3 regions of the Vibrio limimangrovi genome follow, and region 2 is predicted to be linked to each of the others. Evidence: predicted binding sites of a transcription regulator. Region 2 holds the regulator's gene; each other region holds the start of a gene.
What was found. The regulator CRP, encoded in region 2, controls carbon source genes, mostly activating them, when cyclic AMP is high. The targets are predictions, from matches to a motif close to TGTGANNNNNNTCACA.

Region 1 (10,305 bases), on a different contig from region 2:
CGCAGCACTTACAAAATTTGGACACATATTTGGACGCAAGTGCAAATGTAAAACGCGTTAAAACTACAAAAACCTAATGAAAAGATAGCATAACAAACAACGCTAATCGACTGATTAACAAGGATAGTTTTGAAGAACAACGAACAAAAAAAGAATCCTATGAATAACTCAGAACAGCCGACATTCTTCTTCTTTGACTACGAGACCTGGGGTACAAACCCCGCAAAAGATCGTCCGAGTCAGTTCGCTGGTGTTCGCACAGATGAAAACTTCAATATCATCGGCGAACCTTTAGTGATGTATTGCCAGCCACCTGCTGATTATCTCCCTTCTCCTGAAGCTGCTTTGATTACGGGCATTACCCCTCAAAAAGCCGTTCAGGAAGGTCTGTCTGAGCCTGAGTTCATCGCTAAAATTCATGCGGAGTTGTCCAAACCGAACACCACGAGTTTGGGTTACAACAGTATTCGTTTTGATGATGAAGTGACGCGTTATACGTGTTACCGAAATTTCATTGATCCTTATGCCTGGAGTTGGCAGAACGGTAACTCACGTTGGGACTTACTTGATGTCATGCGTGCTTGCCATGCACTCCGTCCGGAGGGTATCGAGTGGCCAGAAAACGAAGACGGATTTACGAGCTTTAAGCTAGAGAACTTGTCTGTTGCCAATGGTATCGAACACAGCAACGCGCATGATGCAATGGCTGACGTTATCGCGACGATCGAGATGGCGAAAAAAGTCAAAGCCGCGCAGCCTAAGCTGTTTGAGTACTTCTTCTCGATGCGTCAAAAACGTAAGCTGAATGAGTTGGTTGATATCGTCAATATGACGCCTCTGATGCATGTATCAGGCATGTTAGGGCGTGAGTGCCAATACACAAGCTGGATTGTACCAGTTGCCTGGCACCCAACGAATAACAACGCGGTAATCACGATTGATTTAGCGAAAGATCCGCAGCCAATTCTTGAGTTATCAGCCGAAGAGCTTCATGAAAGGTTGTACACCAAACGTGAAGATCTCGGAGATTTATTGCCAGTACCAGTCAAACTCGTGCACCTGAACAAGTGCCCTATTCTGGCTCCGGCTAAAACACTGACCGCAGAAAACGCCGAATCTATTGGCATAGACCGTCAGCAGTGTTTGAACAATCTTGCACTGCTTCGCCAGCATCCAGAGATTCGTGAAAAACTGATCAGCCTGTTTTCTGTAGAGCGCACGTTTGAAAAGAATGATGATGTAGATACCCAGCTTTATGATGGATTCTTCTCGCCTGCGGATCGCGCAGCAATGGATATCATTCGTGAAACCGACCCGAATAACCTGGCAGCTCTGAATATTGAGTTCGATGATAAACGCATTAAGCCACTGCTTTTCCGTTACCGTGCACGAAATTTCCCAGGTACTCTTGATGAACAAGAACAAAGACGCTGGGCACTGCACTGCCGCGAAGTGTTTGAAAGCCAGATTGAAGAGTACATGATGAATTTGGAGAACTTAGTTCATGAACATGAAAGTGACGAAAAGAAAATCGCGCTATTAAAATCCGTTTACCGTTACGTTGAGAGCCTAGCCTCTTAATTTTATTACTTAATCCAAGGGCACCATCAGGTGCACTTGTCGTTTCAATATGCTATCAAAATGATAAAAGATCGATTCTTACAACTGGTTCAATTGCTTATTTCCCTCTTTCTCATCATGGGATCGCTTGGTATTGGGGTTACTATCCAAAAGTTCACTGACGTTGCCGTCCCGGGCAGTGTTATTGGCATGATCATCTTGTTTTTTAGTATGGTGCTTGGCATCGTTAAAGTGGAATGGGTCAAACCTGGGGCGACTCTGTTTATTCGCTACATGATTTTGTTATTTGTCCCAGTCAGTGTTGGCCTCATGCAGCATTTCGACCTCTTATTCGCTAACGCCTGGTCAATTCTTGCTAGCGCGGTAGGTGGTACCCTGATTGTTCTGGTCAGTCTTGCGTTGCTGTTAGATTACTTGCTTAAGGAGAAACACTAATATGTGGATTTTACTCACTATTGTCGTTTTCCTGATCGCCCGGAAAATTGCGGTCAAGGCAAATAATCCCCTTGTAAACCCGCTACTTATCAGCATTGCGGTCATTATCCCATTGTTAACCTATTTGGACGTGCCGTTTGACACTTACTACGCCGACAACCAGATATTCAGTTTCTTACTGCAACCAGCGGTTGTCGCGCTTGCTTATCCACTTTACGAGCAGCTGCCACAAATTAAGGCCAACTGGCGTATCATTACACTCGCTTGTGTTGTGGGTAGTGTGATGTCAATGCTGACGACAACCTTAATCGCCGTAGCATTTCATACTGAGATTAGTTTGATCGCCAGCTTGGTGGGTAAATCCGTGACAACCCCTATCGCAATGGAAATCTCCAGCCACCTCGGTGGTGAAGCCGCTGTTGCTGCGATCTTAGTTCTTCTCGTGGGTTTGCTGGGTGCCATCGTCGCCTACCCGATCTATAACCTGATTGGCATTAAGCATCCTATCGCCCGAGGCCTTACCATGGGTACCGTGTCACACGCACTCGGTACGGCAGCCTGTGTAGAGAAACAACCGGCCGACGCGGCATTTTCATCTCTGGCGTTGGTTCTCTGCGGTATTATCACTTCTGTTCTGGCACCAAGCTTTTTCGCTCTGGCTGTCTGGCTATATCAATAATTAGTATCAGCGACCTGCCTGTCCCTACGGCAGGTCGCCCCCTTCATTTCCCATTCTTTTCCTCTACAGTTCAAAACCGTAAAACCAAAGCTAATAAGAAAGCGTTTTCATTCCCCCATTTCTTGGGTATATGTGCATGAGTTGATATAGTTATGAGACGAAATTTACACTCAGCAGCTGCGCAATCGAATACATGTGTGACATCACTCTAATTATGTAACAAGCACAATTATTGCATAATTAAACGTGATATAAATCACTGAACATTTCTCTCCTTTGCTTAGAATAATTGTCCATGCATTAACAAGGATTCAACATGAAAAGTCGCATTGAACAAGCGCTATCAAACGCTCCTGAAGCACTTTCAAACCAACTTGCTCCTATCGTCCTTGCCGACGATTTTGATGCCACTCTTTCAGTTCAGCAGTTCGAGCAGTTACTTTCCGCTACTGGCTTATCAGATAAAGAGCTACGTGTTGCTCTGCTTCCTTTTGCCGCAGCCTATTCTTACGCTCCGATTTCTGAATTCTATGTTGGCGCGATTGTTCGCGGTCTCTCAGGTCGCCTTTACTTTGGTGCAAACATGGAGTTCCTTGGTGTTCAGTTAGGACAAACCGTTCACGCAGAGCAATCTGCAATCAGCCATGCCTGGATGAAAGGCGAACGTGGTCTAAAAAACATTACAATTAACTTCAGCCCTTGCGGTCACTGCCGTCAGTTTATGAATGAGCTGTCTACCGCGAAAGAGTTAAAGGTACAGCTACCAGAGCGTGAAGAAAAATCGCTACACGAATACCTTCCTGAAGCGTTTGGCCCTGCAGATTTGGGGATCACATCTGGTTTAATGGCAGACGTGAAGCATCAGTTTGGATGTGATGATGACGATGTATTGATTCAAAAAGCCGTTGATGCAATGAACATGAGTCATGCCCCATACACGAACAACCTAAGCGGCTTAGCATTAGAGCTTGCTGACGGGCGTATTATTCAGGGTGCCTACGCAGAAAATGCCGCATTCAACCCAAGCCTTCCACCTCTGCAAGTGGCGCTGATTCAGGTACTTCTGGCTGGCGAAACGTTCGATAAAATTACAGCAGCGGCTTTGGTAGAAAATTCTGAAGGCAAGATTAGCCACTTAGCCGATACACAATCGACGTTAGAAGCGCTGAATCCGGATATTCCGCTCAGTTTCGTTAACGTGTAACACCGACAATAATGTCGATCGAAGCTCTACAAGATGTAGAGCTTTTTTATTGTGAAAAAGCCGGAAGCAAACGTTTGCTTTGCGAGAAAAATTCAGTATGATCCCCTGAAAATTTTGTCTCATCACTTTATTTTGTAAGGGAACAATATGTTCGGTACCGCAACTAGCGCGAATGCTACCCGTGTATTACTTTTAGGCTCAGGCGAACTTGGTAAAGAAGTAGCAATTGAATGCCAACGACTTGGTTTAGAAGTCATCGCTTGTGACCGTTACGCGAATGCACCAGCGATGCAAGTCGCTCACCGCAGCTACGTGCTTGATATGCTAGATGGCCAAGCTTTAGAAGAGATCATCAACAAAGAACAACCAGCTTACGTGGTACCGGAAATTGAAGCTATCGCGACAGACAAACTGGTTGAGCTTGAAGAGAAGGGCCTGAATGTAGTTCCAACTGCAAAGGCGACTAAACTCACCATGAACCGCGAAGGCATTCGCCGTTTAGCCGCAGAAGAGCTTGATCTTGCCACTTCTCCTTACAAATTTGCAGATAGCTATGACGATTTCAAAGCGGCAGTAGAATTCGTCGGTATCCCATGTGTCGTTAAACCAGTAATGAGTTCATCTGGTAAAGGCCAGAGCGTTATCAAAACAGAAGACGACATCGAAAAAGCGTGGAATTATGCACAGGAAGGCGGTCGTACTGGCGCAGGCCGTGTGATCGTGGAAGGCTTCATCGATTTCGACTACGAGATCACGCTACTGACAGTACGTGCGGTTGATGGCGTACATTTCTGTGCTCCAATCGGTCACCGCCAAGAAGATGGCGACTACCGTGAATCTTGGCAACCACAAGAAATGTCTGAGAACGCGATAAAAGCGGCTGAGTTCACTGCTGAGAAAGTGGTTAATGCTCTGGGTGGTTACGGCATTTTCGGTGTGGAGCTATTTGTGAAAGGCGATAAAGTTATCTTTAACGAAGTGTCTCCTCGCCCACACGATACCGGCATGGTAACCATGATTTCACAGGAAATGTCTGAGTTCGCGCTTCATGTCCGCGCGTTTACAGGTATGCCAATTAACAAAATCGTTCAATACGGACCTTCTGCATCAGCAGTCATACTGGGACAAGGCACTTCAACGAATATTCGTTTCGATAACCTGTCTGAAGTATTAGCACAGCCACAGACGCAAGTTCGTCTATTTGGCAAACCTGAAATCGACGGCCGTCGTCGTTTGGGTGTCGTACTTACTCGTCGTAAGACTATAGAAAAGTCTGTCCAGGATGCTGTAGAAAGCGCATCAAAAGTAAATATCATTTACTAAATGCCCCATTTAGGCGTCTAAAATAACAAAAAGCGCAGCGACTATTCGTACTTTACTAAATAGTCAGCTGCGCTTTTTTGTATCTCTGGGCAAGTAACGGCCTACAACATTAAAAGTTACAGCGCTTCGATTAAATACACTTCTTCAGAAAAACGACTCAGCCCCTGCTTTGCAATTTTCGGGTGATCTTCATCGGCTTCATCAACGTTCAGACAAGTGACTTTGTAACCAGAGAATAGTTGTTCTATCTCATTTACCGGTACACTAAATGGAGGGCCAGCCATCTCTTCCTGAACGTAGTTTAGTGTCACAAGCAGAATACGACCTCCCGGATTAAGAAGCTGTTTTAAACGAGTTGCGTACTCTTCTCTCATATCTTGCGGGAGTGCAACTAATGCAGCGCGATCATAAACGATATCGGCTTGAGAAATAGGAGCACTAAAAAAGTCCCCGGTATAAATTGAGAGCTCATCAAACTGGTACAGCTCATGCCTGCCATTTAATTGCGTTACCGTTGGGGTATAAAAATGCTCAGCGAAGAAAGCACGCACCGCAATTTGGCTTAACTCGACGCCAGTAACCTCGTCATGTTTGGTTGCCAACCATACTAGATCTTCAGATTTACCACAGAGCGGAACCAACACGGTATCTTCGCGTTTTGGATTCGTAAGATGCCAGTGCTGAGGCAATAATGGATTTACATCTTCCAGGTGAAATCCAATTTTGTTGCTGGCCCACTTGCTGTGCCAAAATTCTGGGTCTCTCATTTTACTTTCTACTTGTCAGCTGATTTTCATTTTGTGCGATAAGACTAATGATTTTTTCGAATTTGTCTATGCTGTTCATCTTTAGTTAATCCTCAAATGCTAGGATGCAATCATGATAAACCAAACGATACTGACGCTTAATTAACAGAACAATGAAAATATAAATGGTGATCTAACGCATAATTCCACTGCAAACGTGAGAGTTAACCTTGGAATGTTTCAAAAGATCCCCCATTTATAAATAACAACCTGATTTGCAAACTTAGCGACTTCTATGTCCCCCATTTTCTAAGTGCAAGCAAGTTAAGGAGAGTGAATGAGCTTATTTTTACGTACAGCAGCATTGATGCTTTTGGTACTAAGCCGTGCACCTGCATTCGCCGCTATTCCTGCGCCAAGTAACGAACAAAACCGGACGACCAGTCAAAATGAGGTATGTCCAAAGTTATTCAAACATAGCCTAAGTGGCTTGTATGGTATTCAACCACTAGACACATACCCAACTCAGCCATACTCTGATTTTGATATTCTTTACAGCAAAGCACATCAAGCTCAATTCGAACTTGAGACCATCTGTAAAAGTACGGCCCTTCTCAACGACGCCCAACCTTACTTTGCCGGCGTAAAATCCAAACAACGAGCAGAGGAAAAGATCGCTCACGAACTTGATGGTCAGGTGGAACGAATTACTGACCTCGCACGTGCGACAATAGTGGCAGAAGATGTGGCCAGTTTAGTTTCAATCTACGAAACACTAGAACGTGAAACGACGATTGTTAAAGTCAAAAACCGATTTAAAAAACCGGGGCCATCGGGTTACCGAGATTTAAACTTACTGGTTCGTTTACCGAAAACAAACCTAATTGCAGAAGTACAAATCCATTTGAAAGCCATTGCGGATGTGAAAAACGGTCCGGAACACGACTTATATGAGAAAATTCAGAAACTTGAACGACAAGCGACAATGGAAAAACGTAGCCTGACTGAATTTGAAATGGCATCAGTGAGAACCATGCGCAGTCAAGCGAAGAACTTGTACCAACAAGCATGGCAGCCTTACTTAACCACGCATTTAGAAGCTGCTTAGCAAAACATCTTCTCTGAAAATAATAAACCACCGCATTGCGGTGGTTTTCTTTTGTATGCCGACACTATATGCACACACAACAAATGACCACGATCAGGCCGTGATCGATTTGATTGCTTTACTGTTCTTTCTTAAGATTTTCTACGCGAGCTTTCAACTTCTGGCCCGGGCGGAAGGTAACGACACGTCGAGCAGTAATTGGAATATCTTCACCGGTTTTCGGGTTACGACCAGGTCGTTCGTTCTTGTCACGAAGATCAAAATTTCCAAAACCTGACAGTTTTACCTGTTCGCCACTTTCCAGTGCCTTACGAATTTCTTCAAAGAACACTTCCACCGTTTCCTTGGCGTCCCGTTTACTAAATCCCAATTTATCAAACAGGTTTTCTGCCAATTCGGCTTTTGTGAGCGCCATAAAACTTTCCTCAAAGCTATGTTTAACAATGCTACCTAGTGTAGCGCCAGAGCAGTTTTACCCTACCAATTCAACAACATATCGGGGTTACATCAGGAAGTGTATGACAAGCTTATGATTTTCGCCAACTTTTTTCTTTACGATTAAATGGATTACAGCTGTATAAATTATTGTTAAATACCGATATTTTAGCGCTTTTTATTTAGAGAAATCTTAAATACAAATAACAAGCAGTTAAATTGACCATAATCTTACCTATATTTAGTTAATTTCCCTATTTGATAAATATATCACGCATAGACTAATTTACAATTTTCTGACATAAAAGTTGTCGATATTTCAGTAATTTGTACGTAGCTAGGCACCAAACCTACTTGTCCCAACCTTTCTCCAGCTACCGCCAGTTCTTCGTTTTAAAGCTTGATTCACCCCAAGATTCTCGCTGTTTTTCGATGACTCAGCATACAAAGGTTGATAGTTTGAACTCAGGTTCATTTAGTAACTCATTTTTAACGTCTATTTAAGAGCGGTCATGATAAATCAAGTCATTAATATTCTTTTTCCTGTATTTGCTCTTGTTGGCGTAGGTTACTTGGTTGGTCGTCATATCAAACCCGACTTCCGCCCAATCAATCGAATCAACATTGATGTATTTACCCCTGCGTTGGTATTTTCTTCGCTTGTCAGCATGCCGCTTGATGCGGATCAGGGGCCTCTTCTTTTCGCCGCCGTTATCGCTGTTTTAGCCCCGGGTTTACTTATGATACCTATCTGTAAAGTGACTGGGTTAACCTTTAAAGCGTGGGCACCCCCACATATGTTCCGTAACAGTGGTAACTTAGCTATTCCTCTGTTTACTTACACATTCGGAGATGTTGCGCTTTCTTCAGCGGTTTTGCTGTTTGTTGTATCAGCTTGTTTGCATGTCAGTTTGGGAGTAATGCTACTGAGCAACGGTAATCCACTGAAGCAAATCATCAAAATGCCAATATTTTTTTCGGCCTCTCTCGCATTATGTCTGAACTTATCTGGAATCGGGGCGTGGACTCCCCTATATGAAGCAACCGCCTTGTTAGGCCAAGCGGCTGTACCTGTCATGTTACTTTCTCTTGGTGCACAGATGTGTAACTTACGCTTGGATGGCCTAAGAATTGGTGTGATCTGTACAGTACAATCACTGGTAACGGGAGCAGTCGCGTTTGCGTTAATCTACTGGTTCATTCCACTGCCTACCATGCAGTTACAAATGATGGTACTTTTCACCATGTTACCGCCTGCCGTTATGAATTATTTATTCGCAGAGCGGCTGAATATAGAACCAATGAAAGTTGCTTCGATGGTGTTATTTGGCAATTTTTTCAGCATCTTAACCCTACCGCTTTTGCTCACTTACACTTTGTCTCTTTCGTAATGAGGCAAGAGATTCACTTACGATAATGTAACTTTGCGGGAAGAGTCAGATGTTCCGCTTGACGTTCTGACGAATCAACTAACGCTGCGACTTGCTCAAATAAGGCTTGCGCAATAAGTTCACAGTCTTGCTCGATTGAATCAATTTTTATCGGCAAACAGTCCAACATTGCTGAATTATCGAATGTGGCTATTTTTATATTTTCATCCAGCAACCGATGTTCAGTCAGATAGCGCAGCGCGCCTTCCAGAATGGAATAAGAAGCAACAAATATTCTTGTCGGCAGACGCCCAATATCTTGGTGAATCTCCTGCAACATTGCATAACCAGATTCAGGCTGATAATCCTTATGTCTGACCAAAGCCAAATCCAGCGTTATGCCAGTTGCATTCAACGCCGCCTGATAGCCCGAGAATCTGTCTTTACTTGGTGAAAGATTTAATTGCCCGCCTAAATACGCACATTCTTCTGCTTGCTGGCAAAGTTTTTCTACCACCTGTTGTGTCGCACTGTAGGCATCAGTTTTGATCGTGGTTAACGAGGTAGACTCAAAAATACGGTCAAACAGTATTACCGGGGTCTGTTGAGTGACTTCAAGATAAAACGTATCTTCAGTCATCGCTGTCGCGACCATCAACAGATCAACTTGCCTCTCCAGCAGACTCTGAACTGCGGCTTTCTCCAGCTCAGGATTATCTTCCGAAGAAGCGATTAAAAGCTGGTAGCCATGGCTACGGGCCCGCTTCTCCAGTAATTTAGCTGTCGTAGCAAATCCCATATTGGCTAGATCAGGTATCACGAGACCTAAGGTATAAGTACGACTTGCCTTAAGTGCACGAGCGTAGAGGCTTGGTGCGTAATTGTGCTCATCGACCACGGCTTGAACTCGTTTCACCGTTTCTTCATTAATACGATGCTTCTTCGCATGGCCATTAAGGACAAAGCTGACGGTGGACTTAGATACTCCAGCGAGTTCTGCAATATCCGCCAACTTCAGTTTTTTCTTCTTCAAATTAATTTGTTCCGATCATAGCTTAACTACGTTGCGAGCCATGATATCTGGGTACATAGTGAAAACCATCCCTTTTGCTACCATGATTGCGACTTAGTTACCATGATCGCAACTTATCCTCTCCATAGCTTGGTTTAGATCACAATCATTGCCTATTTTCACTCTACTAAATGAATTTCAATTGATTAGCTAAATCGTTTTAGCTAAAAATACTCTCAGTGATTCTATGTAGTTTAAAGGATAAGTTATGAGCACAATTTGGGTGACTGGAGATGCGGTCGTTGATTTGATTCCGGATACCGACAGCACGTATCTAAAATGCCCAGGCGGCGCACCCGCTAATGTTGCGGTAGCTATAGCGCGTTTAGGGGGTAACACTGCGTTTTTTGGT
Region 2 (10,305 bases):
TAGAAAAAGGTGAAGCTGTCATTGTGTATTCTGAACTGCATGAAACTGTAGATATTCAAAGAAAAGCAAAGTATTAATACCTTTTCCTAACGCCCTCACATTTTACCGTACCCCAGTCGATGACAAGCAGTTGTTACGTGCTATAGTGGGTTATCAATTGTGCAGTAGGCACCTGCTGCACCTTAAAGGAACAACTTTCGACAAGGTTTGTCATGTCAGCTAAACACCCAATTATTGCGGTTACCGGCTCATCTGGTGCCGGTACAACTACTACATCTGAAGCCTTCCGCAAGATGTTCAATATGATGAACGTCAAACCGGCATGGGTTGAAGGTGACAGCTTCCATCGCTTTACTCGCCCGGAAATGGATATCGAAATTCGCAAAGCGCGTGAGCAAGGCAGACACATCAGTTACTTTGGTCCACAAGCCAATGACTTTCCCGGCCTGGAAAAGTTTTTCCAGCAGTATGGCGAAAACGGAACGGGTAGCATACGTCGCTACCTGCACACATTTGATGAAGCGGTCCCATACAATCAAATGCCAGGGACTTTCACTCCTTGGCAGGATTTGCCAGAGAACAGTGATGTACTTTTCTATGAAGGCTTACATGGTGGCGTTGTCGATGGCAACGTGAATGTGTCGCAGCACGTCGATTTTCTGATTGGCATGGTACCGATCGTAAACCTTGAGTGGATCCAAAAGTTCGTGCGCGATACGCGTGACCGTGGCCACTCACGCGAGGCCGTCATGGACTCCATTGTTCGCTCAATGGATGACTACCTGAACTTCATCACTCCACAATTTTCACGTACTCATATTAACTTTCAGCGTGTACCAACAGTGGACACCTCAAACCCGCTCAACGCGAAAGGCATTCCAAGTTTGGATGAGAGCTTTGTGGTGATCCGACTTCGTGGTATCAAGAATGTCGATTTCCCATATCTTCTGGCCCTGATTGATGGTTCGTTTATGTCGCGCCACAATACAATCGTTGTACCTGGCGGAAAGATGAGCTTTGCGATGGAGCTGATCGTTAGGCCTATCCTACAACAACTGATAGAAACAGGAAAAATTGGCTAAAAATCTCGCTTTCGTAGTGTTTACTTTTCATACCGTGATCATGTGCACAGTTTTGCGTACAAAATAGCAACCATGGCACGATTAAAATCAAGAAATCATCCTAGAAAAAGGATACTATTTCTTACCGAAACACAAGATAGCTTGCAGCATATAAAAAGTGCTCTTATTCTAGTAAACCTGATTCAGGCTTAGCTAAAATATGGATAGCGCAAGCGTACCCTGCAGAGGAAGTGAGATATTATGGTTCTAGGTAAACCTCAAACCGACCCAACATTAGAGTGGTTTCTTTCACACTGTCATATTCATAAGTACCCATCAAAGAGCACGCTAATTCACGCGGGCGAAAAAGCGGAAACTTTGTACTACATCGTTAAAGGTTCTGTTGCGGTTCTTATCAAAGACGAAGAAGGTAAGGAAATGATCCTTTCTTACCTAAACCAAGGTGACTTTATTGGTGAACTTGGTCTATTCGAGGAAGACCAAGAGCGTACAGCTTGGGTTCGAGCTAAATCTCCTTGCGAAGTGGCTGAGATTTCTTTCAAGAAATTCCGTCAGCTTATCCAAGTAAACCCGGACATCCTAATGCGTCTTTCTGCGCAGATGGCTCGTCGCCTTCAAGTAACTAGCCAAAAAGTGGGTGACCTAGCGTTCCTAGACGTAACTGGTCGTATCGCTCAGACGCTTCTGAACCTTGCAAAACAACCAGACGCGATGACTCACCCAGATGGCATGCAAATCAAGATCACTCGTCAAGAAATCGGTCAAATCGTTGGCTGTTCTCGTGAGACTGTAGGTCGTATCTTGAAGATGCTAGAAGAGCAGAACCTAATCTCTGCGCACGGTAAAACTATCGTCGTTTACGGTACTCGTTAATCTCTGATAAGAGTAACGTAAATCAAGAAATGAAAGCCACCAATGACAACATTGGTGGCTTTTTCTTTAGGTATGGAAAAACATGTTGTTAGCCGAAATGCTAACTGTTGGTGCTCTCAAAGATTTTATCTGCAGAAGCTGCAACGAATCCCGGATAAAGTTCACCATTAGCCATTGGGTAACGTTTAGCAAACTCGTAGAAGCCACCAGGAATAATCTCTGAGCCCTCGGTAAAGTTAACCGGCACTTTATCCGCCATGGTGGAAGACTGCTCAAGCAAAACCTCTGGCGAGCCCTTAACTTCTCCACCTGATTCGTTAATCACAAATCCAGCCTGGCGTAGGTGATCATTCACTTCTTTGACTTCATCGTGCTGGTTTAACTGATTCACACTGACCGTAAAGTGGTTGGCGCCGTAACCATGAGCCGCTAGCCAGGACGCGTATTCACTCTCTTTCGCCAGAGCCTGATAATCAGCAAAACTTAGATCCCACAAGCGACCGCCATGCAAAAATGCACTATCTGCTAGTTTATCTGCATCGACTTGTGCCACCAGCTTCGCAACAATCGCTTGAAGCTCCGGTGAACACTCTTCAACTTTGAGCTCACTGATAAAGACTTTTGGCTGTTTTGGATCTGGGTGCTCGTAGTGCTTAGCAACGAGTTTCTTGCTTTCAAACACATAATCACCACACGCCTTGTAGCCGATCGCTAAGAACGGCTTAGCCAGCGTCTCGATGCCAAGAGGCTCAACATTGAATGTACGCAGAGCAATATGATCGTTGATTAACAGCTCATCTTCCTGAAGAAGCTGATGAACTTTAGCAGCAGAAGGACATAGACGTTGAATGTAGTCTTGCCATAGTGATTCAAATAACACATCAGGGGTCATAACGGCTCCTTGTTACGAGAGGTAGGGTAAGAGTGTTGGCGGCTCCTTCACGGCCTTAACGGCAGAACGAGCAGCCTAACCAGTGATGGAATGTCAGTCAGTCGCACACTCTTTATCATTTTTCGCCTGCTAACCCCATTAAGACTCCATACTTTAATGATGCGTCAGCAGGCCTGGCCACAGTTCATCGCCGTGGCCCTATTATTGAAACTTAAAGCGTGACACCAGGGCTCAATGTCGCTGGTAGTTCAGTCGCGCTACCTTCCATTGATGCCATTGGGTAAGCACAGTAATCCGCGGCGTAAAATGCGCTTGGGCGAAGGTTGCCTGATGCACCAGGACCACCAAATGGCGCGTCACCACTTGCACCTGTCAATTGACGATTGCGGTTTACAATGCCAGCTCGAATGTGGTCAACGAAGTATTCCCATTCTTGGTCATCGGTTGAAACCAAACCAGCTGATAGACCAAAGCGAGTGTCATTAGCCAGTTCTACTGCCTTTTCCAAGCCTTCGTAACGCACTACCTGCAGTAGCGGACCGAAGTACTCTTCATCAGGTAGCTCAGCAATATTGGTGACATCGATAATGCCCGGAGAAACAAATGCCGCTTCACCTGCTTTGGCTAAAACCAGACTCTCTCCACCTAATGACTGTAGGTTTGCTTGAGCATCAAGGATGAACTTCGCCGCTGCCACAGAAATTTGCGGCCCCATAAACGGCGCTGGTTCAGCGAACGGCTGATCAACGCGGATATTATTGGTCGCTTCAACCAATCTAGTAATTAGCGCATCGCCTTTCTCACCAAATGGCACGTACAGGCGACGAGCACAAGTACAACGCTGGCCTGCACTGATGAATGCTGATTGAATGATGGTGTAGACCGTTGCATCTAAATCGCCGTAGTCCTCAGAGATAACCATTGGGTTGTTGCCACCCATTTCCAGCGCCAGCATCTTGCCAGGTTGACCCGCGAATTGGCGATGTAGAATATGACCAGTGTTTGCACTACCAGTGAACAGTACGCCATCGATACCTTTCGCATCAGCCAGAGCAATGCCTGTCTCTTTGGCACCTTGAACCAGGTTAATCACGCCTTTAGGCAAACCAGCTTCTTCCCACAGCTTCATCGCCACCTCACCCGTCCATGGTGTTTGTTCTGATGGCTTAAATACCACGGTGTTACCCGCCAAAATTGCAGGAACGATGTGACCATTTGGAAGGTGACCCGGGAAGTTATAAGGGCCGAATACTGCCATTACACCAAGTGGACGATGGCGCAGGACTATCTGGTTACCTGCTGCTTCACGAGTCGCTTCACCCGTGCGTTCATGGTAAGCACGAATCGAAATGGCAATTTTACCCGCCATTGCAGCCGCTTCAGTGCGAGTTTCCCAAATAGGCTTACCCGTTTCTTTAGCGATCACTTCAGCAATCTTTTCGCTGTTTTCTTTTACTTTTTCTGCAAAAGCAAGCACGATCGCTTCACGTTCTGCGAATGGACGATTTTTCCACTCTACAAAAGCAGCTCGAGCCGCGGCTACCGCTTGGTTAACCTGTTCAGCAGTCGCACCCTTACCTCGCCAAATCACTTCTTGGTTGTACGGAGACAGAGAGGTGAACTCTTCACCCTGACCTTGTACCCACTCACCTGCAATCCAATGTGTCATTGTTACTATCCTTAAAGTCTGTCTTCTATTACTGCGGTAGAAGGCGAACGAAGTCCCCTTCCTCAACCAATAGTGCATCCGCGAGTTCTGGCGCAAGTACGACACTCTTGCTCTCTGCGTCATACGCCGCTTTTGCCGCTGCGGCACGGAAGTTTTCGAACGATGAGTTACACATCAAGAAATCTTGTGTGCTGTTGTGAGATGCGATTTTTACGCGAGCGCGGAATGAATGACGCACCGATTCGATATTACGTATGTCACACTCAACCGTTGGACCTGCATCAAAAATGTCTACGTAACCACGGTTGGTAAAGCCTTCCCGCTCTAGTAACTTCAATGCTGGACGAGTTTTGTCATGAACCTGGCCGATGACAGCCTGTGCTTCTGGGCTAAGTAAGTTGATGTAGATTGGCAGCTTCGGCATTAAGTCAGCGATGAAGCCTTTCTTGCCAATACCAGTCAGATAATCCGCCAGAGTGAAATCAATCGAGAAGAAGTGCTCTTGCAGCCATTGCCAGAATGGAGAATTACCGTTGGCATCAGAAACACCACGCATCTCGGCAAAAATGGTCTGAGAGAAGCGCTCGGGATGTTCTGCCATCATTAAGAAACGACATTTTGACATCAGACGACCATTCAGGCCGTGGCGAAACTTCTCACGCAAGAAAAGAGTACAGATTTCACTGTTACCCGTGTAGTTGTTACCAAAGGTCAGCAGCTTAACAACATTGTTTACGCCTAATTTTGGCGATGAATGCACAACTTTGCTGATGTGGTAAGAATAGAAAGGCACATCCCAACCGATAGATGCTTCGATCCCGGTGGTGCCTGCTACTTCATCCGTTTCAGAGTCAAAACCCACCATCAGGTAACCTTCGTCACCAGGTGCAGTTACGTCATGCTTACCAAAGCTGTACTCTGAGTGTTTGATTCGATTGGTTAACAGTTCTTCGTTAACCGGTAGAGATGTAAATCCGTGACCAGACTCAACCGCACAAGTGTGCAGAGCGTCATAATCTGACATCGCGATAGGGCGAACTACTAGCATCAATACTCCCTCCAGATGCAAGAAAATCCTAACTATATTGATTATATTTTAGGAAAATTCCCCCCGTCAGAGATCCTTGACGGGGGTTAATACGTTGGCGTTTTATTTGTTGTACCGCTTACACTAAAGTCGCGATAGCTTTATCCAGTTTCGCCAAACCTTCTTCAATTTCTTCTTTTGTAATAACCAGTGATGGTGTGAAACGGACTACGTTAGCACCAGCAATCAGTACTAGAAGACCTTCTTTACCAGCAGCGACGAGTACATCACGTGCGCGACCTTGCCATGCTTCGTTTAGCGCAGCACCTAGCAGTAGGCCTTTACCACGAACTTCTGAGAAGATGTTGTATTTCGCGTTAATCTTTTCCAGACCTTCACGGAACATCGCTTCACGCTCTAAAACACCCGCCAGAACTTCAGGTTTAGTGACTTCGTTGACTACTGCTTCTGCGACCGCACAAGCCAGTGGGTTGCCGCCGTAAGTAGAACCGTGTGTACCCACTTTAAAGTGTTCAGCCAGTTTCGCTGTCGTTAGCATTGCGCCGATAGGGAAACCACCACCAAGTGATTTAGCCGTGCTTAGAATATCTGGAGTAATACCAAGACCTTGGTATGCGTAGAAGTGACCTGTACGACCGTTACCCGTTTGTACTTCATCAAAAATCAACAGTGCATTGTGCTTGTCACAAAGCTCACGAACGGCCTGAGCAAATTCTGGAGTTGGAGGCACGATACCGCCTTCACCTTGTAGTGGCTCCATCATCACTGCACATGTGCGGTCTGAAATGTGCGCCTGAAGTGCTTCAATGTCGTTGTATGGTAGGTGTGTTACATCACCTGGCTTAGGACCAAAACCATCAGAGTAAGCTTCCTGACCGCCAACGGTTACGGTAAAGAACGTACGACCGTGGAAACCCTGTTTAAATGCGATAATTTCTGATTTTTCTGGACCATGTACATCAGCAGCGTAGCGACGAGCCAGTTTTAGTGCCGCTTCGTTCGCTTCTGCGCCAGAGTTAGCGAAGAAAACGCGCTCAGCAAAGCTCAATTCTGTCAGCGTTTTAGCCAGACGAAGAGCAGGCTCGTTAGTCATTACGTTACTTAGGTGCCAAAGCTTGTTACCTTGCTCAGTTAACGCTTCTACCATCGCAGGGTGACAATGACCCAGACAGCTCACCGCAATACCACCAGCAAAGTCGATGTATTCATTACCTTCCTGATCCCAAATACGTGAACCTTTACCTTTCACAGGGATCATTTCCATCGGGTTATAACAAGGCACCATTACCTCATCGAATAAACCGCGCTCTACTTTAATTTCCGTTGTCATCGCACATTCCTTCCTAATACCGCATGCCTAGCAGATAAGCGAACTTAATCGGTTCTCTTTACCAGCAAATAAAGTTTTGCATTTAAGCTATTGCGGCATTGTATTTACATTCAATTAACCATTTCAATAGTGATTTATTCTTTTTACATTGACGTAAAACTACCAATAGTCACTACCTGTGATTATTTATGCACGAAGAAACAAGAATAGAGAAGGTTTTTTTTATCAAACCCTGCTAATACAAGGGACAAAAGAAAAAAACGGGCGTGAATAAACAGGATCAGAGTAGTGAAGCGCATAGTTTTGCAGTTCACTATCCCCGACGAAAAGATGAATTATTTGTTAAGAAAAGTGATCGCGATCAGATCATTTTACGCGCAAGAAAGTTTGCCAGCAGCTCATGACCCTGTTCTGTTTTGATAGATTCTGGATGAAACTGTACCGCGTCAATAGGCAGCGTTTTATGTTGATAGCCCATAATCTCATCCATGGTGCCATCCGGTAGCTCTGTCCAGGCGGTCAATTCAAACACATCTGGTAACGTGTCATTCTTGACTACAAGCGAGTGATAACGGGTTACAGTGAGGGGATTATTGAGATTTTTAAACACACTGTGACCATTGTGGCGAATTGGCGATGTTTTACCGTGCATCACCTGTCGCGCGCGTACGACGGTTCCACCGAATGCCTGTGCGATGGCTTGATGACCCAAACAAACACCCAGGATTGGCAACTTACCGGCAAAATGTTGAATTGCCTGTAACGAGATGCCCGCTTCGTTTGGCGTACAAGGCCCGGGAGAAATCACTAAATGAGTTGGATTAAGCGCCTCAATACCTTGAATATCAATTTCATCATTGCGCACTACCTTTACTTCTGCGCCAAGCTCGCAAAAATACTGATAAAGGTTGTAAGTAAAAGAGTCGTAGTTATCAATGATCAACAACATAAGGTGTCGGTTGCTCCCAATCCGTTTGGCAATACTGTCTCAACCACACATTTGTGATAATTGAGGGCGGTATTTTGCAACACCAAGCAAGAAAGGCAAGCTTTTGCGCAATAAAAAAGGCCAGCATCGGCTGGCCTTTGGTCGACACAGCCACCAGAGTGGCTGAGTTGCGGGCAATAAAAGCGATTAATCTTGGTGACGTTGAGAGCCTAATCCAAGCATCGCAAACAGAGCTCCTAAGCCAGGCTAACCAGCATTGGCGATTTTTGAAGGTTTATTGCCAGATGATGGTTTAAGGCTGACTTGATGCTGTGAACTGAACTTCATCGTATTATCCGCAGCGTCAGTGATTTGCTCTTGCAACTGATACGTACCAGGCGCTGGTTTCTTATTAAACTCCAGCGTTACGCTGCGCGCATCAATGTCACCTTGAGTTAATGTTGCGCTCGCGCCGTAATTTCGCGCCTTCGGATTCGCGGCGGCTTTCTTTGCAGACGTAAAGCTAATCGTAGCAACATCTCCCGCTAGCGCATTTGGCGGCAAACGCATAGCTAGGGTTAATTTCCCGCCCGCTTTGGGTAATTTCAGATCGGAATCGGGATAGTCAATCGCAATGATGACTGGATCATGGTCGGACGCCGAGAACGCATCGTTGTACTTCGGCATATCGCCCGTGTACTGACTGCTGTATTCGAATAAGTTACTTTCCAGTGAGTTGATGTGCCAATCTTCAATCGCCACCACTTTTTGTGCCAGACTACTGCTCGCTAAAGCGTGGTCTAAGTTACCTAATTCACCAGAGTAAGTGTACGAGAAGGTATCGTTGCCATGCAGCAGTGTATTGAGGTTATGCAAACCATACCCTTGCTGAATTTGAGTCTTCTCAACCTGAAGATCGCCACCACCAATTGTCGTATACGCCGCAGTGTAGATATCGCGTCCATATTTCTCTTTTGAGTAATCTGTCAGAGTCAGAAGAGGATCTTCCTTGCCGTAGGCATTCAGGTCCCCAAGGACTAGGACATCACCATCAATGTCTTTCAGTGTCTCACCCACAACCTGTGCAGCAGAAACTCGGAAGTTATTACAGTTCCCTTGCAAGTCTTCCGGCTCCGAACCTTCCACTCCTGCTATCCATTCTTCAATACATTCCGAACCTTTCGACTTGAAGTGATTCACGACCACTGAAAGATCTTCGCCGGTTGCCTGAACCGTAAAGGTTTGCAGTAAGCTGTGACGTTGGTATTGGTCATACGCCGGGTTGCCTTCTGCTCCGTCATTGCGGGTGATGGAATTCTCGGCAACATGTTGCTCTGGCGTCATGATGACTTTCGCAGCTTCTTTTGGCGTAACGGATTTGGCACGGTATAAGAGCGCGACCATAATCGCATCGCTACCGAAGAATTCCTCTTGATATTTATCCTGATCAGCGATTTCCACGTAAGTGTAGTGATCGTCTGCATCCGCAATGTCGGCGTTCAGTGCGTCGACTAAGTTCTGTATCGCACTGCCCTCACCAAAACCGTTGTTCTCTATTTCCATCAGTCCAATGATATCGGCATCCATTGTGTTCATGGCTGCTACGATTTTGGCTTGCTGAATTAAGAACTCGTCGTAGTTTGTGGCTCCACGGTTTTGACCCGTTGGATTGTCATTGCCGCTATCTGCAGCCGAAGTGAAATAGTTCAGGACATTAAAACTTGCGACACGCAAATCAGAGTCGGCGATAGCAGGGGCTGCTTTACGTGTAACATCAAAGCCGTCACCAGAAGTGACAAAATTGTGGCTATCAACTTCGTTCGTCGCGATCAAGCGATACTCGTTGTAACTGTAGTTAACAACACCTTGCAGCCCTTCAATACGAGAACCCAAACGAATGTGCTGCTCGGATGAACCGTCCTGATCACTATCTTCACCAAAAGTCGGATAGTAAGGGATCTGACCGTCGGGCGCTTTGCTGTCTGATTCTAAGTACACACGATTGTTAGTATTGTCTTTTGCCAAAGCAACGGCTGCATCACTTTCTGCAGCATGAAGTTGAGTTGGCTTAAAGAGTGGCGCTTGGTAGGACAACATCATATTGTTGCGTCTGGCGTCATAGTCATAGGAGAAGTTGCGGGTAACGAAAAGTTCACTAGCAGATTGAAGCACCACTTGCATCCCTTCATGACGTTCAAGAGCATCGCGCAGCGTCTCCCCGTCTTTAATATTTAATACAGTAACAACAGGGATGTCTGATGTACCCGTTTTGACGTAACTCGCCGCATCGGAAGATAACTGGGTATTACTGTAGTACTCCTGAACTTTACCTTTAACACAAACAACATCACCAGGTTTCAGCTCACTATCCGCAGTGTCAGTATGAATAAACAGACCTTCTGAGGTGTTGTCATTACCATCATTCTCAAGCGCTTGCAGATAGAAACCTTTCGTCAAACCAGTGGTTACGGCACTGACGACAC
Region 3 (10,305 bases), on a different contig from region 2:
TACGAGTGAAGATCAATAGCGCAGCACGCATCGCAACGGATGAATTGGAAGCGCTCGCTCATCATGAAATGGGCGTTCACCTACTCACCACCCTAAATGGCCGTCGCCAGCCTCTCAGCGTACTGAGCTTAGGTTGTCCTGCCAGTACCAATACTCAGGAAGGACTTGCGATTCTGTGTGAATACCTTTCCGGGCACTTCAGTATCAAACGATTACGCACGTTGGCGCTGCGGGTACTGGCTGTTGAATCGATGATTAAAGATCGGGATTTTCGCCAGACTTTCAGACTATTGAAGGAACAATACCATGCCTCTGATACGCTCGCTTTTACGATTACCGCACGCGTGTACCGCGGTGGTGGCCTGACAAAAGATTACTTGTATCTACGCGGATTCCGGGAAGTGCTTAACGCTTATGATCAACTGGGTGACGATTTCTATCTGTTGTTGTGCGGAAAAACCGAACTGAAATACTTTGATTTGATTCGTTCACTGGTTAATAAAGGGATTTTTTCAAGACCCGATTACATCAGCCCAGCCCTGTCTAAGCCACAACAAACCAATCCGATCCACCGTTATATCGTCAGTGCCTTAAAGTAAGACCGTTAAAACGAAAAAAGCTCCGACATGGAGCTTTTTTCACATTAATGATCAACAAACCTGACTACACAGAGAATGGGTAGCGAATTGCGTCATGGTACTCGTAACCTTCCACCCAGAAGTCATCCAGCGTGACCCAGGTTTCTAAATCTTGCAGAGATTTGATCTCTGGGTTGATATGGAAAGTTGGCGCCTTAAGTGGCTCACGTTTCAGTTGCACGTCGCGCATCAATTCAAGCTGGTCTTCGTAGATGTGAGCATTCACTATCTTGTGGTATGCCTGCCCCGGTTTCTTTCCAGTGATCTGGGCAATAATAGCCAGAAAAACATACACTTGAACCATGTTGAAGTTAAGACCCAATGGCACATCACATGAACGTTGAGTACTGTTGAGATACAGCGTGTCACCCAACAGTGAAAAGTGATGACTGTACATGCAAGGGCGCAGACAGCCCATGTGAAATTCACCCGGGTTGTAAAAGTTGAGGATCTCGCCACGGTCATCAACACCACGGGTTAAATCATCAACAATCTTGCGTAACTGGTCAATATGACCACCATCTGGCTTCGCCCATGCACGACCTTGAACACCGTATACACGGCCCATGTCGTCTTCGCCTTTACGGTAAGGATTACTCAGCCAGGCATCATTCTCGTTAGCGTTGGCATCCCAGGTTTTGGTGCCCAATTTACGGAAATCTTCCGCGTTGTCATAACCGCGAATATAGCCCAGCAGTTCCGCAACTGCGGCTTTCCAAAAGCTTTTGCGTGTGGTCACCAATGGGAATTGATTGTTCGCAACATCGTAGGTTAAATCCGCGTTGATCACCGTCAGGCAACGCTTGCCTGTACGCTCATTTTCAACCCAAACTCCTTGGTCAACGATGCGCTGACACAAATCTAAATACTGTTTCACACCAATACCCTACTTCTTTTTCACTTGCGCTTTATCTTGGTAAAGACCACGTTTGTACGCCCAAACCATCATGAGAATTCCCAACACGATCATCGGAGTAGACAGGATCTGTCCCATTGAAATAAAACCACTAAACAGACCAAGCTGAGCATCCGGCTCGCGCACGAACTCGACCAGGAAGCGGAATGTACCATATCCAGCTAAAAATAGCCCTGATACCGAGCCTAATGGACGTGGTTTTTTGATGAACCAGTTCAAGATAAAGAACAACACCACGCCTTCCAGCGCCATTTCGTATAACTGAGAAGGATGGCGAGGTAGCGGACCACCATTCGGGAAAACAATCGCCCAAGGCACATCAGTCACACGCCCCCAAAGTTCGCTGTTCATGAAGTTGCCCAGGCGTCCCATCCCTAATCCGAATGGTACGAGTGGTGCGATAAAGTCCGCTACGCCAAAGAAGGTACGACCATTTTTACGTGCGTACCAGAGCATGGCGGTAATCACGCCCAGTAAACCACCGTGGAATGACATACCACCGGTCCAGACTTTGAAGAGATATAAAGGATCGTCCAGGAACAACTCAAAATTGTAGAAAATCACATAACCAACCCGGCCACCGATCACTACGCCAAGGAAGCCTGCAAATAGTAAGTCTGAGACTTGTTCACGTGTCCAGCCACTGTTTGGCTTGTCTGCACGGCGATTTGCCAGCCATAAAGCAAACATAAAGCCGACTAGGTACATTATGCCGTACCAGCGTATAGAAACCGGGCCAATCGCGATTAAAACCGGATCAATATTGGGAAATTCAATGTATCCCTGAGACATAAATCATTCTCTTCTTATTACAAATGGATGGAGGTTACAGCAGCATTGTTGCAGCAATAAAAATCAGAAATACTGAGAAGACTTTTTTCAATACTGCTGTCGGGAGATTCGTCGCCAACTTAGCGCCAACTTTTGTGGTCAGCATCGACGTCATGACGATTGCTAATAAAGCAGGAAGATAAACATAACCAACACTGTACGCAGGCAAATTCTCGACTTTGTAACCATGTAAGATAAAACCGATCATGCCAGAAATGGCTATCACGCAACCGCATACTGATGAGGATCCGACGGCTTTTCGCATTTCGATGCCGTGTTTATTGAGGAAAGGGACCGACAGCGAACCACCGCCAATACCAGCCAGACTCGACACGACGCCAATTCCGGTTCCGTACATCATGGTAATCGGGCTGCTCGGCATAGGCTTGAATTCTGTCACTTTAATCGAGCGGAACATTTGTACTGCTAACAGCAGCACTATCACACCGAAAATTTTTGGCAAATATTGAGTGGGGATCCATTCAGCCAGGCTCGCACCAACAAAACCGCCAATCACAACACCCGGCATCAGCCACTTCACCACAAACATATCAACATTGCCCAGTTTGAGGTGATGCATTGCTGATGAGCCTGATGTAATGATGATACTCGCCAATGAAGTAGCAAGTGCCATGTGCATGATCATTTCAGGCGAGACACCTGCCAAGGGAAGAAGGTACGCTAACGCAGGAACAACGATTAACCCGCCGCCAATGCCAAGCAGACCTGCCATCACACCTACAAAAGCACCTACTGCCAGCAATAATAAAAATAGAGAGAGGGTCACAATTACCTACTTCTTACCTGCCCGAATAAAGCCAGCAAAACCTTGTTGGATAAAGAAATCATGCATCATCTGATGAATTTCCTGTCCATATGAAAGTGTCATAGCCTGTTTTGCTAATTTTTCGAGTTCTTCTTGTTGGCTATGGCGAATCAAATACTTCACTTTAGCCACATTAGACGTATTCATACTCAGAGTGCGATAACCTAAGCCCAGTAGCAACAGCGAGCCAAACGGATCTCCGGCGAGTTCACCACAAATGCAAACGGGTACCTGATACTTCTCACAAACATCATGAATTTGCTTTAAGGCCAGCATGACGGCTGGATGCATGGATTCATAGACATCTGAAACCCGCGAATTGTTCCGATCAACGGCTAATAAATACTGAGTTAAATCGTTTGTACCAACAGAAACAAAATCGACACGATGGGCAATCGTCGGCAGTAGATACACCATTGACGGTACTTCAATCATAACGCCGACTTTAGGCATTAGGATCCGATCATCAATCAGTACGGTTTCCGTGTATGCCTGATTAATTAAAGTAATCGCGTCATCCAGTTCTTTTACTCCAGATACCATTGGCAGCAGAATATCCAGATTGCCACTCTCGGCACTCGCCCGTAGCATTGCCCGTAATTGGATAAGAAAGATATCTGGATGATCCAGCGTAAAACGGATCCCACGCCACCCCAAAAATGGATTGTCTTCTTCTATCGGCAAATACGGCAATGGCTTATCACCACCGATATCCAACGTACGCATAACAACACGTTGATTCTGATAGCTGTTCAATATCGCTCGGTACTGATGATACTGCTCATCTTCCGATGGAAAGTGATGCTGAAGTAAAAATGCAATTTCCGTGCGATATAAACCAACGCCATCAACACCGGTATTGATCGCGATATTGCTGTCGGCACTCAATCCAGCGTTTAACATCACTGCCACTTGATGATTATCCAGAGTGATCGCTGGTAAGGCGAGATCCTTGTTCACCATCGCGGTCAACTCAGATTCTTCGCTGACTAAGCTACGGTATTCACGTAACAGTTGGCGATTTGGCTCGAGGAAAATCTCACCAGTGTATCCATCCACAATGCCCAGTTTGCCATTGACCACGTCGGTATTGATGTTTGCCCCCATGACAGCAGGGACGCCCAGAGCACGTGATAAAATGGCTGCATGAGAGTTAACACCGCCTTCCAGAGAGACAACCGCCAACAGGTATTCTTTAGGGACTGACGCTAATAACGTAGCAGTAAGCTCATTTGCCACCAGAATAATAGAGCGATCGATAGCCGAGTTTTCTTGCTCACTATTGTGCAAAAAGTAAAGTAGACGCTGGCCTAACTCTCTGATGTCCTGCGCACGTTCACGCATGTAAACATCTGACATGCGCGCAAATCGATTCGAGTACGACTCAACAACCTGACGCAATGCCCAATCAGCCCTGTCCCCTTTCTCGATTTGCTTTTTCAGATCACCACGCAGCATCGGATCATTCAGCAAGTGAGTGAAAAGATCGAAGATAGCCAAAGCGTCTTTGTTGATTTCACTATCAAGCTTTTTACGCATCCGGCGAAAATCATTCAGTGCGCGCTCAATTGCCACCAGCAAGAGTTCATATTCCCGCTCTCTGTCCAATGTTGAAGCAGGAAAAACATCGGACAAACTCGGCTGAGTGTTGTCAAACCAAAACTCGCCGATCGCCACACCGGTAGAAGCTGGTAAGCCTTTTAGGACAGTAGGTTTGGAGGCTAATTGCCAGTGACCAAGACTTTGCGCATGCGCAATGATAACCGCTAACTGAGCCGACAATGTGACAAGGAATGACTCTTCCATCTCACTGAACAAGCGCGGCGTTTTCTGTTGTATGACGAGGACACCCAAAACTTGTTTGCGGTGAATAATCGGTGTAGCAAGAAACGAGTGGAAAATTTGTTCACCGAGTTGAGGGAAGAATTTAAACTCTGGATGTTTGGAAGCTTCAGCAAGGTTGAGCGGCTCAGCACTGCGTTTTACGAGGCCAACCAAACCTTCATTGAAGTTGATATGTATACTATCACCTTCAAAAATAAGGCCTTGAGTCGCCATAAGCTCAAGGCGTTGCATTTCTTCATTGGCGAGGTAAATCGTACAGCACTCTGTGCGAAGGGCAATACAAGTCTCCTTAACCAATATATCGAGTGCCAGATGAACATCTTCAACTCTGGAGACCTTTTCAACTATTTCCCTTAGCTGGCTGAGCATGACTATCCTCTACGTTGCTTTTTTCTTTTCCCTTTCGTTTTTCTTTCTCGAAAAGGCATGGCTAAAGAAGCAAACTCTTTCATTGCACGACGATAAACGTCTCGCTTAAAAGATACCACTTGCCTGACGGGGTACCAATAGCTTACCCAACGCCAACCATCAAATTCAGGGGATTTCCCACGTTGCATATTGATGCATGACTCATCGCATTCCAATCGCAACAGAAACCATTTCTGTTTTTGGCCGATACAAACAGGCTTAGAGTCCCAACGCACCAATCGCTTTGGTAGTTTATACCTTAACCAGTGACGACTTGTTGCAATGATTTTAACGTCTTTTTTCGTTAAACCGACTTCTTCATATAACTCCCTGAACATCGCCTGCTCAGGGGTTTCACCTTCGTCAATTCCACCTTGTGGAAATTGCCATGAGTGTTGCCCGTATCGTTTAGCCCAGAAGACCTGACCATGGTTATTACATATTACAATACCAACATTCAGTCGGTAACCATCGCCATCTATCACTGGCTAACCTCTATGAATAATTTTTTATTACCGTGATTTTTCCACATATCCCCATTACTAGCAAACTTACTGATGTGATATGAGCAAGATTTATTACTTTTCCATCAACATTGGATATCTTTTAGCCTATCAATACTTTATCAACACAAGATTGAGACATTGCCCACATTTATTCACCTTTTCTGTGAATAACTTTGTGAAGAATTCGCTAACAGTAGATATTTTTGTTCAAAACCTTTTCCTACCTTCTTTTTACAAAAGAGAATGAAAAAATATAATTAATTGATAAATATTAGTTTTATTAAAAAATCGATGAAAAAAAGATCTTGCACGCACTGATGATCTTTTCATCAAACTTAGATCGGTTAAAGATCCACCAACCCGCAATTTATCCACACCACACCAGTAGGACTTCATGACATTGCGATAAAATCAAGCCTTAATTCAATACAAAACACCTGTCTATTCATCCAGTCGTGCTTTAGATCCACCTCCACGCCCCTTAGCTTGTGGATAAGTTATGGATTGATCATTATTAATCCACCCAGATGAAATCTTGAACAGTAGATTTTGTTGTAATTTGTTAGACTACGTTTTTTAAATCGATACGTAGTCATTATGAAACCAGAACCACAGACAGAAACGGAACTGATGGAGCGTGCTCACGATATTGCTGGCCTTAGTTTCGCAGAACTTGCAGAAGAAGCAGGCATGATCGTTCCTGACAATTTAAAACGTGATAAAGGCTGGGTCGGTCAACTACTTGAATGGCATTTGGGCGCACCAGCAGGCAGTAAGCCCCAACAAGACTTTTCTAAACTGGGAATTGAATTAAAAAGCATCCCAGTGGGCTACTCTGGCCGACCATTAGAAACCACTTTCGTCTGCGTAGCACCGTTAACTGGAGTGCAAGGGCTAACGTGGGAAACAAGCCACGTACGCAATAAATTATCCCGTGTTCTTTGGGTACCTGTTGAAGGAGAAAGAGAGATCCCGCTTGCGGAACGTCGCGTTGGTAGCCCACTTATCTGGTCACCAGATGAAGCTGAGGAGCGTGTCTTACGTAACGACTGGGAGGAATTAATGGAAATGATCGTACTTGGCCAGTTTGATCAAATTTCCGCCAGACACGGAGAAGCACTCCATCTGCGACCAAAAGCAGCCAACGCCAAAGCACAAACTGAAGCGTACAGCTCAAACGGAAAACCAATAAAAACGTTACCCAGAGGTTTCTACCTGAGAACACAGTTTACTGAGCAAATTCTGTTAAAACATTACATCAACACGCTATCAGAATGACACGGGACCACACCACTTTAATATGAGATGAGTGATAACTCGATATCACAATATGCGGCTACACCACTATCGTTACCGCACTCGTCGTACGCATTGCGCAGCCTCAAATAGGCTTTTTCGAAGCCCAATCGGAGCAGTTCCTCTTTCACCAATTCTAATGATCCGTAATGGATAGGATCCTCGCCGTCTTTTATTGGCTCAAGTTGGTGTTTGTATTCCACTGCTAACAAATAGTCAGAGACATCAGAACAACCTATAACAAAGACTTTAGGCATTTGATAGCTGTTTTTATGTTGACCATGTAACCACATGTCCAATTGATGTTTCTGCATGATCCACCTCCTTAACAACTCGTTTTAAGTGTAGTTAGGGTATGAATGGCTTTCGAGTTCTACAGGTAGTTAAACGCAAATCATTTGCGAGAGAGCCCAAAAATCCCCTATATTGGGATGACCTACTAAAGTTGGCAATTCTGCAAGGAAGTGAAATGCAATACACCAAACTACCGCACTCCTCTCTCGAGATCAGTAAAATCTGTCTTGGAACGATGACTTTCGGTGAACAAAACACAGAAAAGGAAGCGTTTGAACAGCTTGATTTTGCCCTTGATCATGGCGTGAACTTCATCGATACCGCTGAGATGTACCCAGTTCCACCAAATGCAGAGACGCAAGGTCGTACTGAGCAATACATTGGAAACTGGCTGGCAAAATCAGGCAAACGTGAAAAAGTGGTTCTGGCCACCAAAGTAGCCGGGCCACGAACCTTGCCATATATTCGTGAAAACATGAGCTTGAACCGCCGTAACATTCACGATGCGATTGATTCCAGTCTTACAAGACTTCAAACAGACTACGTGGATCTATACCAACTCCATTGGCCACAACGCCAAACCAACTGCTTTGGTCAGCTCAATTACCCATACCCAGACAAACAAGAAGAAGTCACATTAATCGAGACACTGGAAGCGCTGACCGAACTCGTAAACGCAGGTAAAGTTCGATATATCGGCGTATCCAATGAAACTCCGTGGGGCGTGATGTCACTGCTCCGTTTGGCAGAAAAGCACGACTTACCACGCATTGTCTCTATTCAGAACCCTTATAACCTGCTTAACCGTAGCTTCGAAGTAGGTCTATCTGAAATCAGCCACTACGAAGGTGTGCAGTTACTGGCGTATTCCCCTCTCGCGTTTGGCTGTTTGAGTGGGAAATATCTCAATGGCGCAAGACCTGAAGGCGCACGCTGCTCGAGGTGGGAGCGTTTTGCTCGTTACTTTACTCCCCAGGGTGTCAAAGCCACCGAGGCCTATGTCAATTTGGCGCGAGAACACGGCTTAGATCCCGCACAAATGGCACTCGCGTTTGTCAATCAGCGTCCATTTGTAGCATCTAACATCATTGGCGCAACCAATCTCGACCAGCTAAAAGCGAATATCGACAGCATTGATCTTCAACTCAGTGATGAACTTCTGGCCGAGATTCAAGCGGTCGGTACCACTTACTCCAACCCTTGCCCATAAAAGCAATCGGGCTGACCTTCAAGGCCAGCCCGTTTGAACTATTTAAAACGAATCAGTTTTATTACTTAATTTACAGCGTGTTGAGCACAGTAGGATTTACCAGTGGCCAAATAGACAAGCCCAACACGCTATAAATTACGTCGGTATTCGCGCACTTAAAACACGACGAAGATGACGAACTCGACGTTCTACTTTTACAGTATCAGGAACGCTTACTCGTGTTGAACGACCTTCCGCGTCCAGACCAATATCCTTCAATAAGTGCGCATTAGTCCAAGGAATATCATGGGCAGAGCGGCGTACTTTTCGTTGCCATTCTCTTTCTTCACGTTTTAGATCTGCTTTTAAAAGTAAAGCTGCAAGTTTCAAGTAAATAGAGTGACGCATCATAATTTTCTCCAATTATCGATAGTATTCGACTAGGAAAAATAGTGCATAGAGAAACAGGCAGTCTGTATTACTAAGCCGCTATTTTTCCGCAGCCTAGTAAAAAATAAGATAGGTTACGGGTTAATTTTATCTTGAGAGCCAGTGGTATTTTTATCCGCCGCATGAATGAGTGTCGGTGTAATAGAAATACGGTCAGCGCAAGTCGTGGTGTCAACAACGTAGTGTTTCATCTTGCGCCTCCTAGCTTAAAAATTAATCCGTTATGAAGTGATATAACTCATTGAGTTATGGTTAAATTGTAAGCAACAGTGTTCGTTTATCAACCATTTTTTAACCTAACGATTAAAAACAAACCATTGAACTGGTAACTAGTTGCATATTCTTTAAATCGTAAAATATTCATCTAAAAAACTAACAAACTGCAAAGCTTTATAACTCAACTGAATGAATAATAAAAAAGAGCGACTATTGCACGCTCCTTTTTCACTTTTGTCTGTATATCAGATGGTTTGTTCTGTGATCAGGTTGTGTTTATTGAGTAATCGGTACATTGTCGCTCGTGAAACGCCCAACTCTTTCGCTGCATTCGATACCTGGCCAGAGTGAGATTCCAGCACCACCAATAGCGCATCTCGTTCGCTCTTCTCACGAATCGACTTCAAACTGCGCCTGGTATCATTTCTATGCGGTAAATCCAAATGCTGCACTTCAATCACGACACTGTCTGACATCAATACCGCACGCTTGATCTGATTCATCAGTTCACGAACGTTACCTGGCCAGAAATAACGAGTCAGTGCTTTCAATGCATCTTCGGAGAAACTCTTCGCTTGTGAGTTATATTCTTTCGAGAACTCTTGCAAGTAGTAACGGGCTAATAGCGCAATATCACTGGCACGCTCTTTCAAACTAGGCACACCGATACGCAACACATTAATGTAGTGGTAAAGCTCTTCGTTGAAATCACCATTGATCAGCGCTTTTTCAACGTCAGACGAATTCGCAGCAAGGATACGGACATTGACACTTTTCACCCCATCTTGGGTTTCAACCGTGCCCTCCTGCAAAAATCTTAGCAAGTTCAATTGCTGCGCTTTGGAAATAGTGAGAATGTCGTTAAGCAGAACCGTGCCACCATCAGCCTG

Region 1: a site for CRP is predicted at 2,892-2,907, ahead of cdd (cytidine deaminase). Genes of this name have one in related genera too.
Region 3: a site for CRP is predicted at 6,102-6,117, ahead of rppH (RNA pyrophosphohydrolase). Genes of this name have one in related genera too.

What each region holds. Positions count from the first base shown of each region.
Region 1 covers NZ_JBSUGF010000008.1:260,955-271,259, reverse strand. The annotation lists gene sbcB (exodeoxyribonuclease I) at 160-1,581, shown strand; gene ACWYU8_RS11935 (CidA/LrgA family protein) at 1,642-2,016, shown strand; gene ACWYU8_RS11930 (CidB/LrgB family autolysis modulator) at 2,018-2,695, shown strand; gene cdd (cytidine deaminase) at 3,012-3,899, shown strand; gene purT (formate-dependent phosphoribosylglycinamide formyltransferase) at 4,047-5,222, shown strand; gene ACWYU8_RS11915 (thiopurine S-methyltransferase) at 5,339-5,989, opposite strand; gene ACWYU8_RS11910 (RelA/SpoT domain-containing protein) at 6,306-7,076, shown strand; gene ihfA (integration host factor subunit alpha) at 7,195-7,491, opposite strand; gene ACWYU8_RS11900 (AEC family transporter) at 8,024-8,902, shown strand; gene ACWYU8_RS11895 (LacI family DNA-binding transcriptional regulator) at 8,916-9,914, opposite strand; gene ACWYU8_RS11890 (aminoimidazole riboside kinase) at 10,162-10,305, shown strand, end outside.
Region 2 covers NZ_JBSUGF010000022.1:22,180-32,484, reverse strand. The annotation lists gene ACWYU8_RS21260 (YheU family protein) at 1-77, shown strand, start outside; gene ACWYU8_RS21255 (phosphoribulokinase) at 213-1,082, shown strand; gene crp (cAMP-activated global transcriptional regulator CRP) at 1,323-1,955, shown strand; gene ACWYU8_RS21245 (2-oxoadipate dioxygenase/decarboxylase family protein) at 2,056-2,847, opposite strand; gene astD (succinylglutamate-semialdehyde dehydrogenase) at 3,059-4,516, opposite strand; gene astA (arginine N-succinyltransferase) at 4,545-5,564, opposite strand; gene ACWYU8_RS21230 (aspartate aminotransferase family protein) at 5,683-6,894, opposite strand; gene ACWYU8_RS21225 (aminodeoxychorismate/anthranilate synthase component II) at 7,256-7,843, opposite strand; gene ACWYU8_RS21220 (ExeM/NucH family extracellular endonuclease) at 8,090-10,305, opposite strand, start outside.
Region 3 covers NZ_JBSUGF010000011.1:232,543-242,847, reverse strand. The annotation lists gene ACWYU8_RS16440 (flavohemoglobin expression-modulating QEGLA motif protein) at 1-599, shown strand, start outside; gene ACWYU8_RS16435 (thymidylate synthase) at 664-1,515, opposite strand; gene lgt (prolipoprotein diacylglyceryl transferase) at 1,525-2,346, opposite strand; gene ACWYU8_RS16425 (sulfite exporter TauE/SafE family protein) at 2,381-3,172, opposite strand; gene ptsP (phosphoenolpyruvate--protein phosphotransferase) at 3,179-5,425, opposite strand; gene rppH (RNA pyrophosphohydrolase) at 5,428-5,949, opposite strand; gene mutH (DNA mismatch repair endonuclease MutH) at 6,568-7,248, shown strand; gene ACWYU8_RS16405 (DUF6482 family protein) at 7,266-7,580, opposite strand; gene ACWYU8_RS16400 (NADP(H)-dependent aldo-keto reductase) at 7,736-8,770, shown strand; gene ACWYU8_RS16395 (DUF1127 domain-containing protein) at 8,906-9,157, opposite strand; gene vpsR (cyclic-di-GMP-binding transcriptional regulator VpsR) at 9,661-10,305, opposite strand, start outside.